Regions from separate parts of the Novibacillus thermophilus genome, predicted to be linked through region 1. Evidence: predicted binding sites of a transcription regulator. Region 1 holds the regulator's gene; each other region holds the start of a gene.

Region 1 (3,549 bases):
GGCAGTGTCGGGAAGAACGATACCGCTAGCGGTCGTTTCCTCCTTCTCGATGGCCTCCAAAACCACACGGTCACCCAATGGTTTGATCACGGTAAAACCCTCCTCTTTCGTCGAGTCGTCAAGTTTGTTAGCACTCTCTTAAGTCGAGTGCTAACATCACTTTTTATAATATTCATTTTGTGATCCTAATGCAAGTCGTTTGCCTACTTTTTTTTTAATTTTCTTGTTGTGCTCTAACGGAATGAAGCATCTTCCGCCGCTACTTTGCGGTACACCCTGTTCGACAACCAAATGCTCGCTTCGTACAGCAAGATGAGCGGGATGGCAACGAGAATGTTGGACACGAAGTCCGGCGGTGTGATCATCGCCGCGACGACGACGAGCAGGACGTAAGCGTAACGGCGAAACTTCCGCAACAGACCGGGGGTCAAGATGCGAATACGGGTCAAAAACATGACGATGACCGGCAGTTCAAAGACGATGCCAGTCGGGAGAACCAGGCGGAACATAAACCCAAAATACTGGCTGATGCCGTACATTTCCTGTGCTCCCAATCGTTCAGAGAAGGACGAAATAAACTGAACGACGAACGGGAAGATGACGTAATATGCAAACAGGATTCCCACGACAAAAAGCATACAGGCAAACGGGATATACACTAAGGTTGCCCTTTGTTCATGCGGTTTTAAACCCGGTTTGACGAATTTCCAAAATTGAAACATAAAAAACGGGGTCGTCATCACGAGGGCGATGACAAAAGCAAATTGCAAGTAGACGCGGAGCGCATCCCCTAATGCAAAGACGTTCCACGGAATGTCCCGGGCAGCTGGGTCGTTTTTTAAATGTTGGACAATCGGTTCGGCAAAAATAAAGCCGACAATGATGGCGACCACAAAAAAGAGCAACACCCAGATGAGACGCCGGCGCAGTTCTTCCAGGTGTTGAAGGATATGTTGCTCAGACGATTGCTCTGTCATATGCGGTTACCCTCACTTCACATCTTCTACCGGTTTTTTTTGGTATCCCCATCGTCTGACGTCAAGTCTTTTGTCGCTTTTTTAAACTCTTTCAGTGTATTCCCGATGGCCCGGCCCAATTCCGGCAATTTATTCGGCCCGAACAGTAACAGCAGGACGACAAGGATTAAGATCAATCCGGGCAAACCAATTGATGTAATCCCCATCCCGCCTCACCTCCTGTTTGCGTCGTTTTCTAACGGCTCTTGCTCCGAACTTTCATCTTCGGGAGGAAAGTTCTTTAAAAAGTAAATCAGCGTTTGCAGTTCTGTCGTCAGATCGATATGATGGACACGCACGTGCGGCGGCACCGTCAGGCGGACGGGTGTGAAGTTGAGAATGCCGTGAATACCTGCACTGACGACTTCGTCGAACACTGTCTTGGCGGCGTTCACCGGAACGGTTAAAATCGCGACGTCTACGTCGTGCAACAGTGCCACTTCTTTTAGCCGGTTTAGCGGATAGATGGGAATTCCGTCGACGTACGTTCCTATTTTATTCGGGTCAATGTCGAAACCGGCCACGATCTTCGTGTTGTGACTACGGTAAAAATTGTAGCGCAAAAGGGCGGTCCCCAAATTGCCGACCCCGATCAACACGACATTAGCCACTTCGTCTTGCTTGAGAAACTCACGTAAAAACTGTAACAAGTACTGGACATTGTAGCCGTAGCCTTTTTTGCCCAGTTCTCCGAGATAGGAGAAGTCTCGGCGAATTGTAGCAGAATCTATTTGCAACGCTTCACTCAACTCGGCAGACGACACTCGACCTTTCCCGACGGCGTGCAGTTTCTCCAAGTAACGGTAGTACAGGGGAAGTCGCTTAGCCGTGACCGGGGGCAATTTTTGCTCTGCCATGAGGTCCCTCCAAACACAATCTCTATATAAAACCTCTCTGCTAGTTAATGATACACTTGAGCCTAGTTCGTCGCAAGTAAGCGTGCCCTGTCTACATTGTACCCTATTCAGGACGTGTGCGGCGTGAATGTTTCGTGAACGTTGGGAGTGAGAACGTCAGGACTTCCTTTTCCGTCACCAGTACGTGGAGGGGCTCGTCGTACGCATCGCGCGGAATGCGTTCGACCACTTGCCAAGCGTACGCCACTCCGATCAGCAGTGTCGATGACGTCAATCTCGGCAAAAACCGGTCGTAATATCCGCCGCCGTAGCCGATGCGATAGCCTTGCCGGTCGAAGACGACTCCCGGGATGAACACGCAATCCAGTTTTTCAAGGTCGGCTTCTTTCGTTGCATCTGCCGGCGGTTCCAAAATCCCGTACGCCCCTGCCTTCAGTTCGTCCAGACTGTGGACAGCGTACGCGTCCATCGCATGCGTGACTGGGTCAGCTTTCGGCAAATACACGGTCTTCCCCTTTCTCCACGCTACGTCCATTAAAGGACGTAAGTCGACCTCCCGGCGAATGGGCATGTACATGAGCAACCGTTTAGACCGTTGAAACCACGCTGTCGACGAGATGTCCTTGCAGATGGCCAGCGACGAACGCTTTACCGCATCGAGCGACATCTCGCGGCGTCTGGACAGATACGCCTGGCGCAATTCCCGCTTATCCACGTCACATTCACCCTCTTAACCTGCCATTTAATTCGATTGTACCTCGATTCCCTGTCTACTGCTACCGCGTGCCAAAGTGGATGCCCTTTTGCGAACTCCGGTTGTTCCCGCTTTGACGATCCTGTAGACTATACGAAAGAAACAGAGGAGCGAATCACGATGCTGTTACTGCAAGGCAAAGGATTGACGAAATCGTACGGAGCGGAGACCGTTTTCGACGACATCGACTTTCGCATACAGAGAGGTGAACGCATCGGCCTCGTCGGTGTGAACGGCGCCGGCAAGTCGACCTTGCTTCAATTGCTGGCAGGTGAACGGGAACAGGACGGCGGCACCGTCCACTGGACAAAAGGAGCGAGCTTCGGTTATCTCTCCCAAGAGACCGACCTGTCCAGCGATCGCACACTGTGGGACGAGTGTTTGACCGTATTTTCCCACATCCAAAAGATGCAGCGCGAGCTGCGCGAACTGGAACGACAGTTGAGCGATACAAGTGTTCTCGCCAATGAAAAGCTTTATGCCCGCGTGATGGAACGGTACGCCGAAAGACAGGAAACGTTTGAAAAAGCCGGAGGATACAGTTATGAAGCCCGTATCCGCAGCGTGTTAAGCGGCCTTGGGCTGAAAGAGTACCCGCCGCACAAGACGTATGTGTCACAACTCAGCGGCGGTCAAAAAACGCGACTCTCCCTGGCGAAACTGCTCCTCAAGCAACCTGACCTACTCATGCTCGACGAGCCGACGAACTACCTGGACATCGCCACACTAGAATGGTTGGAAAACTTCTTGCAAACGTATCCGGGCGCCCTGCTCATCGTCTCCCACGACCGTTCTTTCTTAGACGCCCTCGTGAACACCATTTGGGAACTCGACCGCGAATCGCTGACTGTCTACAGCGGGAACTACACCCGCTTCGTCCGACAGAGAGACGCCGAGCAGGCTCGCCTGGAAAAGGCGTACG
Region 2 (3,549 bases), 1.4 Mb from region 1:
GAAAGAAGAGAATGTCCGCAAACTGCTGCAAATTCAATCGGCGGATGAAGTGCTTCGCTTTTTCTCAGAAGGGAATGCAACATGAAAGCTGTTCACTTCGGGGCCGGAAACATCGGCAGGGGGTTTATCGGGGCACTGTTGCGCCAATCTGGTTACGATGTCGTTTTTGTCGACGTCGACGCACGGATTATCCATGAACTGAATACCCGCCGAGCGTATGAGGTGAAGGTGGCGGAGCAAACCGTTGAACCTTTCACCGTAGAAGGGATTCGCGGACTGAACAGCCGGACGGACGAACCAGAAGTCATAGAGGAGATCGCTTCCGCTGACCTTATCACGACAGCGGTGGGCGTTGCTGTTCTGAAGTTCGTCGCCGCACCGATCGCCGCGGGACTTGTCGCGCGGAAAGATTCACAGACACCGCTCAACATCATCGCCTGCGAAAACGCCATCGGGGCGAGCACAATGCTCCAGGAATACGTGCGAGCGCTGCTCACGAAAGAAGAGTGGCTACGGCTTAAAGAACGGGTCGGTTTTCCCAACGCTGCTGTCGATCGGATTGTGCCCAACCAAGGCGAAAGGGATCTGCTGTCCGTGACGGTAGAGCCTTATTATGAATGGGTAGTCGATGAAACGGCAATCAACGGACCGGCCCCTTCCATTCACGGCGTGACGTACGTGAAGGACTTGTTGCCTTATATCGAGCGGAAACTGTTTACGGTGAACACGGGACATGCGATGACTGCGTACCTCGGTTTCAAACAGGGCATGAAGACGATTCAGGAAGCGATTCACGACGAGCCGATCGCATCGCGCGTCAGGCAAGCGCTCAGTGAAACGACTGCGCTCCTCGCCGACGTACACGGCTTTTCTGAAGCGGAACTGCGGACGTATGCGGAAAAAATTTGGCTCCGTTTTAGGAACCCGCATTTATCCGACCGGGTGGAACGGGTCGGTCGGAATCCGATTCGCAAGCTCGGCTACAACGATCGGTTGGTCAAACCGGCGAGACTGTTACTCGATCGGGGTTATGAACCGCAGGCGTTGGTTCAAGGAATTGTTGCCGCGCTCGCGTTTGACGTCAGCGAGGATGAAGAGAGTGTACGCCTGCAGAAGATGCTGAGCGAAAACGGTGTGGAGTCGACGATTGTTGAAGTGACAGGGTTAAAACGCGACGATGAGCTCGTGAAACGCATTGTAAAGAGTGAAATGGAAGATTGAATTGACCCGGAGATCCGGGTCTTTTTTTGCCCTTTCCCCATTTCCTTCGCGATTGTTCAGCATGATCACGTTGTGTGCTTCGTCCTTCGGTTTCACGGCAACAACAAGTCCACCAATGAGGTTGTCTCCCCTTGATGGATGTCGTCGTCAACAAGGGACACATTTTGTTCTGCACACGCGTTCACCCTCCTGATTTTTGTTTATAAATGAACATAATTGACGAACCGTTTTTCTCTCCGGCAACGTAACTTATTGTTAACAATGTTTTCGACAATCTTACAGTTGTTCGCATTTTGTTCAATAATTCACAAACAGATTGTCATATCTCGCGCGTTCAGAGAGACAGACTGTATGTGACAATAAAAGTAAAAGCTCTAGCGAGTCGTGCGCGACAATTTTGAACGTTCGACTGTCGCATGACACACAGGAGGAAAGGTGGGGAAACGACGTGGATGTGCTCACCTTATCGAGAATCCAATTTGCAGCTACGACGATATTCCACTACTTATTCGTGCCCTTGTCGATTGGGTTGGTATTGTTAATCGCGATTATGGAGACGATGTATGTCATCAGGGGAAATAAAACGTACAAAACCATGGCCCAATTTTGGGGGAAATTGTTTCTGATCAACTTTGCGGTCGGGGTTGTGACCGGGATTATTCAGGAATTCCAGTTCGGGATGAACTGGTCTGATTACTCCCGCTTTGTGGGAGATGTCTTCGGAGCGCCGCTGGCGATAGAAGCGTTGCTTGCGTTTTTTATGGAATCGACGTTTATCGGGTTGTGGATCTTCGGATGGGACCGTCTGTCGAAAAAAGTACACCTCGCCTGCATTTGGCTCGTATCGGTCGGCACAGTGTTGTCCGCGTTCTGGATCTTGGCAGCCAATTCGTTCATGCAGCGTCCCGTCGGCTTTGAAATCAACAACGGCCGAGCGGAAATGAATGATTTCTTCGCTTTGATCACGAACGGACAGTTGTGGGTAGAATTTCCTCACACCCTCTTTGCTGCTTTTGCCACTGGGGCGTTCTTCGTGACGGGGGTGAGCGCTTGGAAATTACTCAAAAAGCAGGACGTAGCTCTGTTCAAACGATCGTTCCAAATCGGGATCGTCGTCGCCTTGATTTCTTCCTTACTCGTTGCGCTTTTCGGTCATCAACAGGCACAGTATTTAATTCACACACAACCGATGAAGATGGCGGCCAGTGAAGGATTGTGGGAAACGAGCGAAGACCCGGCTCCTTGGACGGTGTTTGCGGCAATCGACCCGGAGAATCAGGAAAATCGAGCTGAAGTCAAAATTCCGTACTTGCTCAGCTATTTGTCCTACAACCAATTCTCTGGGGAAGTAAAGGGAATGAAGGAGCTGCAAGCAGAGTACGAGCAAACGTACGGCCCTGGACACTACATTCCCCCGGTTCGTACGACGTTCTGGAGTTTCCGCATCATGATCGCTGCGGGAATGCTGATGCTTGCCTTCGGATTGTACGGCGTGTACTTGACACTTCGCAAAAGACTGGAGCAAGGCAACACATGGTTCATGCGTCTGATGGTTCCGGCCATCTTTTTGCCGCACATTGCCAATACGTCCGGGTGGATTATGACGGAGATCGGCCGTCAACCGTGGACCGTCTTTGGTTATTTGCGAACAGAGGACAGCATTTCGCCGGGTGTCACCGCTCAAGAAGTGTTGTTTTCGTTGATCTCCTTCTCGACGATTTACACGATACTAGCGGCTGTGATGGTCGTTTTGTTCGTACGTGTCATTAAAAAAGGACCGTATGAAACGGCCAACGTTGATGATGGAACATCCGAAGACCCGTTTGATCGGAGGGAACACCATGCTGTCTCTTAACGAGTTGTGGTTTCTGATTGTCGCGGGGTTGTTTATCGGTTTTTTCTTCTTGGAAGGGTTTGACTTTGGTGTCGGCATGTCGACAAAGTTTCTCGCCAGGACGGAAGGAGAACGCCGTACGCTCATCAACGCCATCGGACCGTTCTGGGACGCCAATGAAGTGTGGTTGATAACGGCGGGTGGGGCCATGTTCGCAGCCTTTCCCCACTGGTATGCCACGTTGTTCAGTGGCTATTACGCACCGTTCGTCGTCGTCTTGCTGGCTTTGATCGGACGCGGAGTCGCTTTCGAATTTCGCGGAAAAGTCGACAACAGGCGGTGGAAGAACGCGTGGGATCACGTCATTTTCCTGGGGAGTTTGCTGCCGCCGTTTTTGTTCGGAGTCGTCTTCGCCGGTCTGCTTTACGGACTGCCGATTGACCGGCAGATGGAGATGCAAGCCGGTCTGTTCGATATCGTCAATGTGTATACAG
Region 3 (3,549 bases), 1.3 Mb from region 1:
TGAGTCAACAATACATTGATTTTTTAATCTTAGCACAAGACGATGCAGCACAGTACGGGCTTCATCGGGCAGAACGGGAGAAATTAGTTAAGAAAATTGATGAGTTAGGTGTTGAGCAGCGAGCTACTATTTTTCCTGGTGCAGATGAAGTGGATGTGGTATTAGTGTCCCGGTTTGTGAATACGTTTTTCGAGACAAAACCTAAAATTTATACAGCGTATAGTGGCGTACACGGAAAAGAATGGATCGCACCTTTTGAAGATACAACGTTTGATGAAAATGTGTTTAAACATATTGTTGCAGCTGGAGGGGAGATGAAAGACAGCCGAGAAAAAGCAGATATTTTGTTAATGTTAAATACGCCTTCTCAATCGACGGATGAACGTGAACAAGATATCGATTGCATGGTGGATACAATTAAGGAGTGGTTAGACGATGGAAAGAAGGTGGCCATAGCTGATGTAGCCTATGTAAATAAAGCAGATGAAGCACTCATAGCAGCTTTAACTGAAGAAGTGGATATCTCACAAATATTTGCGTACAGTGGGTGGAACACTGCTGGGAATGCCTTGGGAATCACTGTTGGGCATGCAGGTGCGAGGCATAGTTTTATATCCCAGACCTCTGGGTTTGGTGTTCCCATGTATAAACAAACAGCAAAAGCGCATTATGAATTTTTATTGCATCGGTTTACGAAAGATCATAGTTATAAAAATATTGTCCATCCGGCTGCCAATCGTTATATCGAACAGTTGGGAGCAAGTCAATGGGAACTTGGCGAGCACTACGATGCGGTTAACGACTTTGTACAAGAAAAAATGGAGCAGGAAACGGTTAAGTGGTTTTCACATTTTAAAAATAAATCTATTTTCTTAGGTTCTAGGGGAAATAAGCGGTTTTATGGAACGATTGACAATCTGGATAGCGTCCATGTGAAACTTCCCTGGCCTCGTATATTTGAAGCAGAGTTAGAACCACGATTGGAAATAAACTAAAACAGGACTTTACACAACGCTCCGAAAACAATATCATGAGAACCTACCGAAATAATGAAGTTAGCATAGCTGTCCAACATTGTGAAGGTAGACGACCCAAACAAAAAATGACAATCATTTGGTTCAGACGATCAACGCACAAAGGATCCCAGCATCCCTTCATGAAGTAAGAATTAATTTTGATGAACAAGTGGGTTAAAAAATAAGTATTCGGAAAACTATTATCGAATTGTGTTAATAGCAATGGTTTTAGCTGTTTGTGCTCGAGATGCGATCCTTAAGTTAAGGGTTACAATAATTTTAATTCTTACTCTCTTAAAAGCGCTCATCACACAATCCGAGAATGAGTCAGTGGGCTGCAGCCAGCGCCATCGGTGTCTATAACCCAGTGGCAAGAGAGTCGACTGCACTTAAGATCATGCCCTGGGCGACGACCAACAGCAATAGTCCGGTGACGATAAACTGCATCGGACGCGAATATCTAGAAGACATTGTGTTTGAAGATGAGCTCATGCTTTCTCTCCTACAACGATTGTTCAAAAGGTCCGTCATTTTAATTTTTTCTGATGGTAATGCGGTATCCGCCTTCTGGAGCTTCTTCTGTTTCATGACTGTAACCAAGTTCATCGAGTTCCGGATAGAGAAATAGCGGGCGGCGGTCATTGTGGATGACGAGCGTTTCGCCATCGCCTATCTTCTCTAATTTGCGTAAAGTCCGAATCATTGGCTGCGGCGGCTCCAGACCGCGATTATCTAAAAAGTGGGTTCTCGGTGTAGAACGGCCGTAGCGAGTCACATCCGTTGCTGCCGCGGGAGAATGGGATGCCACTCCGGGTCTCTCTCTCCAAAACGTCACTTTCCAATGCCATTTCCCTACACGTTCTGCCTCGTGTTTAAATCCTTTCCGACTCAAGACGTTAAACAGCTGTGTCGGTTTGAACGGAGCGTGCAACACGAATAAATCGTTAGGATGGAGTGAATACACTTTTTTCATGATCGCACTGAACGGTTCAATTTTGGCAGTTAACATAGGTCGAACGTCCAATTCAATGACATTTCTATCTTCCGGTTTCAACGGCGTTTCCCCCATCAAATACGAATGGTTGCTATTTTTATTGTAATAAGAAAAAGTCCGCCATATATGTGATTTAACTCACATTGGATGCCGCTCTTCAACACCCCGACTTTTCCGGGCTTCCGTCCGGAGAAGCCGGATTTTTTAATGTAGCCAAACGCAAACAATGCATCTGTCCTAAAACTGTGGATGGATATCGAACCGAACGGACACTGGCAAGGAGAAAGCCAGTCGTATTCGCAGAACTCACAATCAGTTGCAATCCATAATGAGGCTGGCGACATTAAACATTGTGCAGGCGTGTTTAGAGATATTTCAACGCAAACGCATAAAATATGCAACGGCCATCAGCAAAACATGCAAATTTGTGAGATGGACACAATCGGAATCGTGATGCACATCACATATGCTCATCTAGACTTGGGTTATCTTATAGGTGAATCCCCTTTTCAAAAATTGCATAATCCGAATAATATCGTGGCACGTGTGTCGTATGTGAATTTCTCACCAAAATAAAAGACCGTCCGTACGGAAGGAAGAACGAGATTGTCTGAAAAAAAGCCATCGATTGCAACGGCTGTGCAACAGCATCTAGCACAGCGTTTCCGCATCACCCGGGTTTATATGTTGACAGGATTGGTCTTTCTCGGCCCAGCATGGATCAGTCTGATCCACGCATCCGTGGCCATTAGTCAAAACGAGTGGCATCATCCTTCGTTTTTGGCAGCCATTCATCTGTTCGTGGTCGGCTTTGCCTTGACCGTGGTGTACGGGGCCATTGTCCAAATCGTCCCAGTCGTCTTCCAAGGCCGCCTGTATTCAATCCGGCTCGGCTACGTACAGTACATGTTTACAGTCCTCGGCGCTTGTTCCTTTCCGGTGGGATTTCTAGCAGAAAAGTGGAACGTCGTTGCAGCTGGAGGCTGTTTGGTACTTGTGTCATTCGTTCTTCTTTGCTGGAATCTAGGCCAGAGCATCCGCACATTGAAAAAACGGACAGAAGCGTTGGGAATCACGGCGACGTTTCTATTTTTACTTATCACCGTGATCTTAGGGATTGGCATGTCTTTAGGAGCATCTCTCGGAAACCGGTCCGCGTGGTCTATACACATCATCGTTGGCGTGACCGGTTGGTTCACCACTTTAATCTTGGCACTTACTCCCCGACTGATGAGCTTCTTTGTTTCGTCCCACTATAAGAAGTTGCGACACAGCAAACCGGAGTTCTTATTTTTAGGCGGCATGTTGGCTGTAGTCGCCGGGACGGCATTGAAAGACGAGGGGATGGGAGTGTCTGTCGCGGTGGGTCTCTCAGTCGGAGGTTGGATTGTATATGGTTGGGGTTACTTCCAACTATTGATGAACTTGTATATCCATTTCCGGAGGAGACGGCGTCAAGATGTGGAGTGGATTTTAAACTGGATCGTCGCCGGACTGTACGGAGGATTTCCAGTGTTGGGGATCTGGGCCATCGCTTCC
Region 4 (3,549 bases), 460 kb from region 1:
CGCTGAAGGAGAAGCCGAAACTGCTCGTCGCCGGAGCGAGCGCCTACCCGCGCATCATCGACTTTGAAAAGCTGGGACAGATCGCCAAAGAAGTCGGGGCCTTGTTTATGGTGGACATGGCGCACATTGCCGGTCTCGTGGCGACGGGGCATCATCCGAATCCAGTGCCACACGCCGACTTTGTCACGACGACAACCCATAAAACGTTGCGCGGGCCGCGGGGTGGCATGATTTTGTGCAAAGCTGAACACGCCAAAGCTGTGGACAAAGCGATCTTTCCCGGTATTCAAGGCGGACCGCTCATGCATGTCATTGCCGCGAAAGCCGTCGCCCTCGGCGAAGCTCAACAAGACCATTTTAAACAGTACTCCGAAAAAATCGTCGCCAACGCGAAAGCACTGGCGCAATCTCTTCTCGACGAAGGATTCGATCTCATTTCGGGCGGTACCGACAATCACCTGATCCTCATCGATGTGCGCAACTTAAACCTTACCGGAAAAAGAGCCGAAGAGCTTTTGGACCTTGTCGGAATTACCACCAACAAAAACAGCATCCCGTTCGATCCAGAAAAGCCGTTTGTCACAAGCGGTTTGCGAATCGGGACACCGGCGGTCACGACGCGTGGCTTTGACGAAGCGGCCATGGAAGAAATCGCCGGCATCATGGCGCTGACGCTGAAAAACCCGGAAAGCGAGTCCGCCCACAACGAAGCGCGCAAGCGAGTCGCCGACTTGTGTGAGAAGTACCCGCTCTACCCGGATTTACACGCTTGACGGTGAGTGCCCCCTCTTGGTTGCAAGAGGGGGCCAGGTGTGTGGACATTCGTCCCCTTCCCTTGTAAAATGTTGAAGGAATCCAAAGGAGGCGACAACGTTTGAGCAAAGTACACATACTCGACCATCCCCTTATTCAGCACAAATTGACCTACATTCGGGACAAGCGAACCGGAACGAAAGAGTTCCGCGAACTCGTCGACGAAGTGTCCACGCTGATGGCTTACGAGATTACACGCGGAATGCCGCTCAAAGAGGTGAAGGTGGAAACGCCTGTCGCCCCGGCAACGTGTCACGTCATATCCGGTAAAAAAGTGGGGGTCATTCCGATTTTGCGTGCCGGTCTCGGCATGGTGGACGGCATTTTGAAACTCATTCCGGCGGCGAAAGTCGGCCACATCGGACTGTATCGCGATCCGGATACGCACGAACCGGTCGAATACTACGCCAAGCTGCCATCCGACATTGAAGAGCGGGAACTGATCGTCACGGACCCGATGCTGGCCACGGGCGGGTCTGCGGCGGCAGCCATTCACATGCTCAAAGAGAAAGGAGCCCACAACGTCAAGCTGATGTGCATTATCGCCGCCCCTGAAGGCATTGAGCGCGTGCAAAAACAACATCCGGACGTCGAAATTTTTGTCGCCGCCGTGGACGAAAAACTGAACGAAAAATGTTACATCGTTCCCGGTTTAGGCGATGCCGGAGACCGCTTGTTCGGGACAAAATAACCGTCAAGAAAACGTCAAATTTACATCGGCGAGACCGTCAACATTTGTTTAGAATTTAATGTGTAGTGTAAAAATAACCGTGCTTGTGAACGCGTTGACAAAGTAGTTCCGCTGTTGTAACATGGCGGGGATGGCAAGTCATCGAGATCCCTCCATCACGACTCTGTCGAAGAGACGGCTCAACGTGAGAAAGGGGCCGGACCGTTGAAGAAGGACACATCGAGCCCGTGGCGTGCCTTCGGTCTGTTTGGGGCACTCGGGATGCAGACGGCCGTTTGGATCGTCGCCGGCCTTTTCGCAGGCCGCTGGTTGGACAGCGTGCTCGGCACGGGTCCTATCTTTCTCGTGGTTGGCATCCTGTCCGGAGTGGTCTTAGGCATTGTCGGAACGATCCTTTTGATCAAGCGTTTTTTGGGAGACGGTTTATGAGCGAATTGAGAGTGCGGGTTCACCGCCTAGTCAAAACGATGTGCTACCTTCTCGCTCTGTTTGTCCTGGGTCTTGCGTTTACCGAGTACAAGCACGTGTTTGCGGGTTTGATCCTGGGCGCCGTTGTCAGTCTCGTCAACGCCTTGTACACGGCCGTCAAAGTGCATCAATTCGGCAAACGGGTGGCGGCCGGACTGAAGCCCCGCGGTCTCGGCATGATGACGCGGTTTAGCTTGGTGGCGCTGGCAGCTTTGATCGCCATCCGCTACGCTGAGACGTTCCACTTGCCGTCACTTGCCGTCGGACTCATCCTCGCCACCGTTATACTGTATATTGACGGACTGGTCTACAGTTACCGTCTCCGCCAGTCAGACGTTGAAAGGGGGGAAGATTAGTTGGAACACGAGTCGCCAATTGTCACCTTCATGGGACTGGACTTTAACTTGTCAACGATGCTCATGTCGACGATTGCGGCCGCGATTGTCTTTATCCTCGCCATCGCCGGGTCCCGAAATGCCCGCATCCAAAACGTGAAAGGCATGCAGATGTTTCTGGAGTGGGTGGTGGACTTCGTCAAAGGCTTGATCGCTTCGACGATGGACTACAAAAAGGGCGAGCGATTTCTAGCCCTTGCATTGACCCTCATCATGTTCATCTTTGTCTCCAACATGTTGGGGTTGCCGTTTGCGTTGAGCATTGACCACGAACTGTGGTGGAAATCCCCAACGGCCGACGCCCACGTGACGCTCACACTGTCGGCGATGGTCGTCATTTTAAGTCACTATTACGGCTTGAAACTGCGAGGGCCCGCTGCTTACGCCAGAGAGTACTTTAAGCCGAACCCCTTGTTCTTCCCAATCAACGTCATCGAGGAATTTGCCAAAATTTTAACGCTCGGCTTGCGTCTGTTCGGGAACATTTACGCCGGGGAAGTGTTGCTCGGCTTGCTCGTGTTGGGGTACAACGCTGGCTTTTTTGCCATGCTCGGCGCAGCCATTCCGATGCTGGTCTGGCAAGGGTTCAGTATTTTTGTCGGGACCATTCAGGCCTTTATCTTTACCGTGTTGACGCTGGCCTACATGAAGCAAAAAATTGAAGGGCACTAATGTGGTTTACGGAAGAGAGTGACCGTTTCGCGTTGCTGTTTTCCGTTTCAATACATTCAACTACGCATGAACATTTTTCATAATAAAAGGAGGACGTTACAAGTGGAATTAGGTTTGTTAGCAGCTGGGATCGCCGCAGGTCTTGCGGCCATTGGAGCAGGGATCGGTGACGGCCTGGTCATTAGCCGTGCCATCGAAGGGATGGCCCGTAACCCCGAAATGTCCAACAGGTTGCAGACGACGATGTTCATCGGGTTTGGGCTCGTCGAGGCGCTGCCGATCATCTCTATCGTGATTGCCTTTATGCTGATGTTCTTGTAAGCAAGCGACGAGGAAGTATGGCGAAGTCCGTTTGAGACTTTCGCCATCTTTTACCGCTCAGAACCGTTTACCGGCGAACATCTGAGACTCGTTTGGGCATCACTGTGCCGATCGAAGCTAACGGAAGTGGCAAGAAAGGTGAGTGCCTTGTTGAAAGGAGTGGAACACGCATGGGAGGCATAGAGATAT

What was found. The regulator Rex, encoded in region 1, represses fermentation and respiration genes when NADH is low (regulators of the CRP and FNR family bind a similar motif). The targets are predictions, from matches to a motif close to TTGTGAAATATTTCACAA.
Region 2: the regulator Rex is predicted to act here: its motif matches at 1,515-1,532, upstream of B0W44_RS12365 (cytochrome ubiquinol oxidase subunit I).
Region 3: the regulator Rex is predicted to act here: its motif matches at 2,137-2,154, upstream of B0W44_RS08195 (DUF2249 domain-containing protein).
Region 4: the regulator Rex is predicted to act here: its motif matches at 1,588-1,605, upstream of B0W44_RS16990 (AtpZ/AtpI family protein).

What each region holds. Positions count from the first base shown of each region.
Region 1 is NZ_CP019699.1:318,394-321,942, reverse strand. Features, by position in the region: gene groES (co-chaperone GroES) at 1-90, opposite strand, end outside; gene tatC (twin-arginine translocase subunit TatC) at 234-977, opposite strand; gene tatA (twin-arginine translocase TatA/TatE family subunit) at 1,004-1,183, opposite strand; gene B0W44_RS01775 (redox-sensing transcriptional repressor Rex) at 1,190-1,873, opposite strand; gene B0W44_RS01770 (5-formyltetrahydrofolate cyclo-ligase) at 1,977-2,588, opposite strand; gene B0W44_RS01765 (ABC-F family ATP-binding cassette domain-containing protein) at 2,748-3,549, shown strand, end outside.
Region 2 is NZ_CP019699.1:2,542,727-2,546,275, forward strand. Features, by position in the region: gene B0W44_RS12355 (PTS mannitol transporter subunit IIA) at 1-85, shown strand, start outside; gene B0W44_RS12360 (mannitol-1-phosphate 5-dehydrogenase) at 82-1,221, shown strand; gene B0W44_RS12365 (cytochrome ubiquinol oxidase subunit I) at 1,670-3,076, shown strand; gene cydB (cytochrome d ubiquinol oxidase subunit II) at 3,063-3,549, shown strand, end outside.
Region 3 is NZ_CP019699.1:1,627,366-1,630,914, forward strand. Features, by position in the region: gene B0W44_RS08190 (DUF4127 family protein) at 1-995, shown strand, start outside; gene B0W44_RS08195 (DUF2249 domain-containing protein) at 1,549-2,070, opposite strand; gene B0W44_RS18090 (hypothetical protein) at 2,260-2,586, shown strand; gene B0W44_RS08200 (hypothetical protein) at 2,617-3,549, shown strand, end outside.
Region 4 is NZ_CP019699.1:3,488,578-3,492,126, reverse strand. Features, by position in the region: gene B0W44_RS17000 (serine hydroxymethyltransferase) at 1-773, shown strand, start outside; gene upp (uracil phosphoribosyltransferase) at 875-1,504, shown strand; gene B0W44_RS16990 (AtpZ/AtpI family protein) at 1,709-1,933, shown strand; gene B0W44_RS16985 (ATP synthase subunit I) at 1,930-2,328, shown strand; gene atpB (F0F1 ATP synthase subunit A) at 2,329-3,039, shown strand; gene atpE (F0F1 ATP synthase subunit C) at 3,142-3,360, shown strand; gene atpF (F0F1 ATP synthase subunit B) at 3,531-3,549, shown strand, end outside.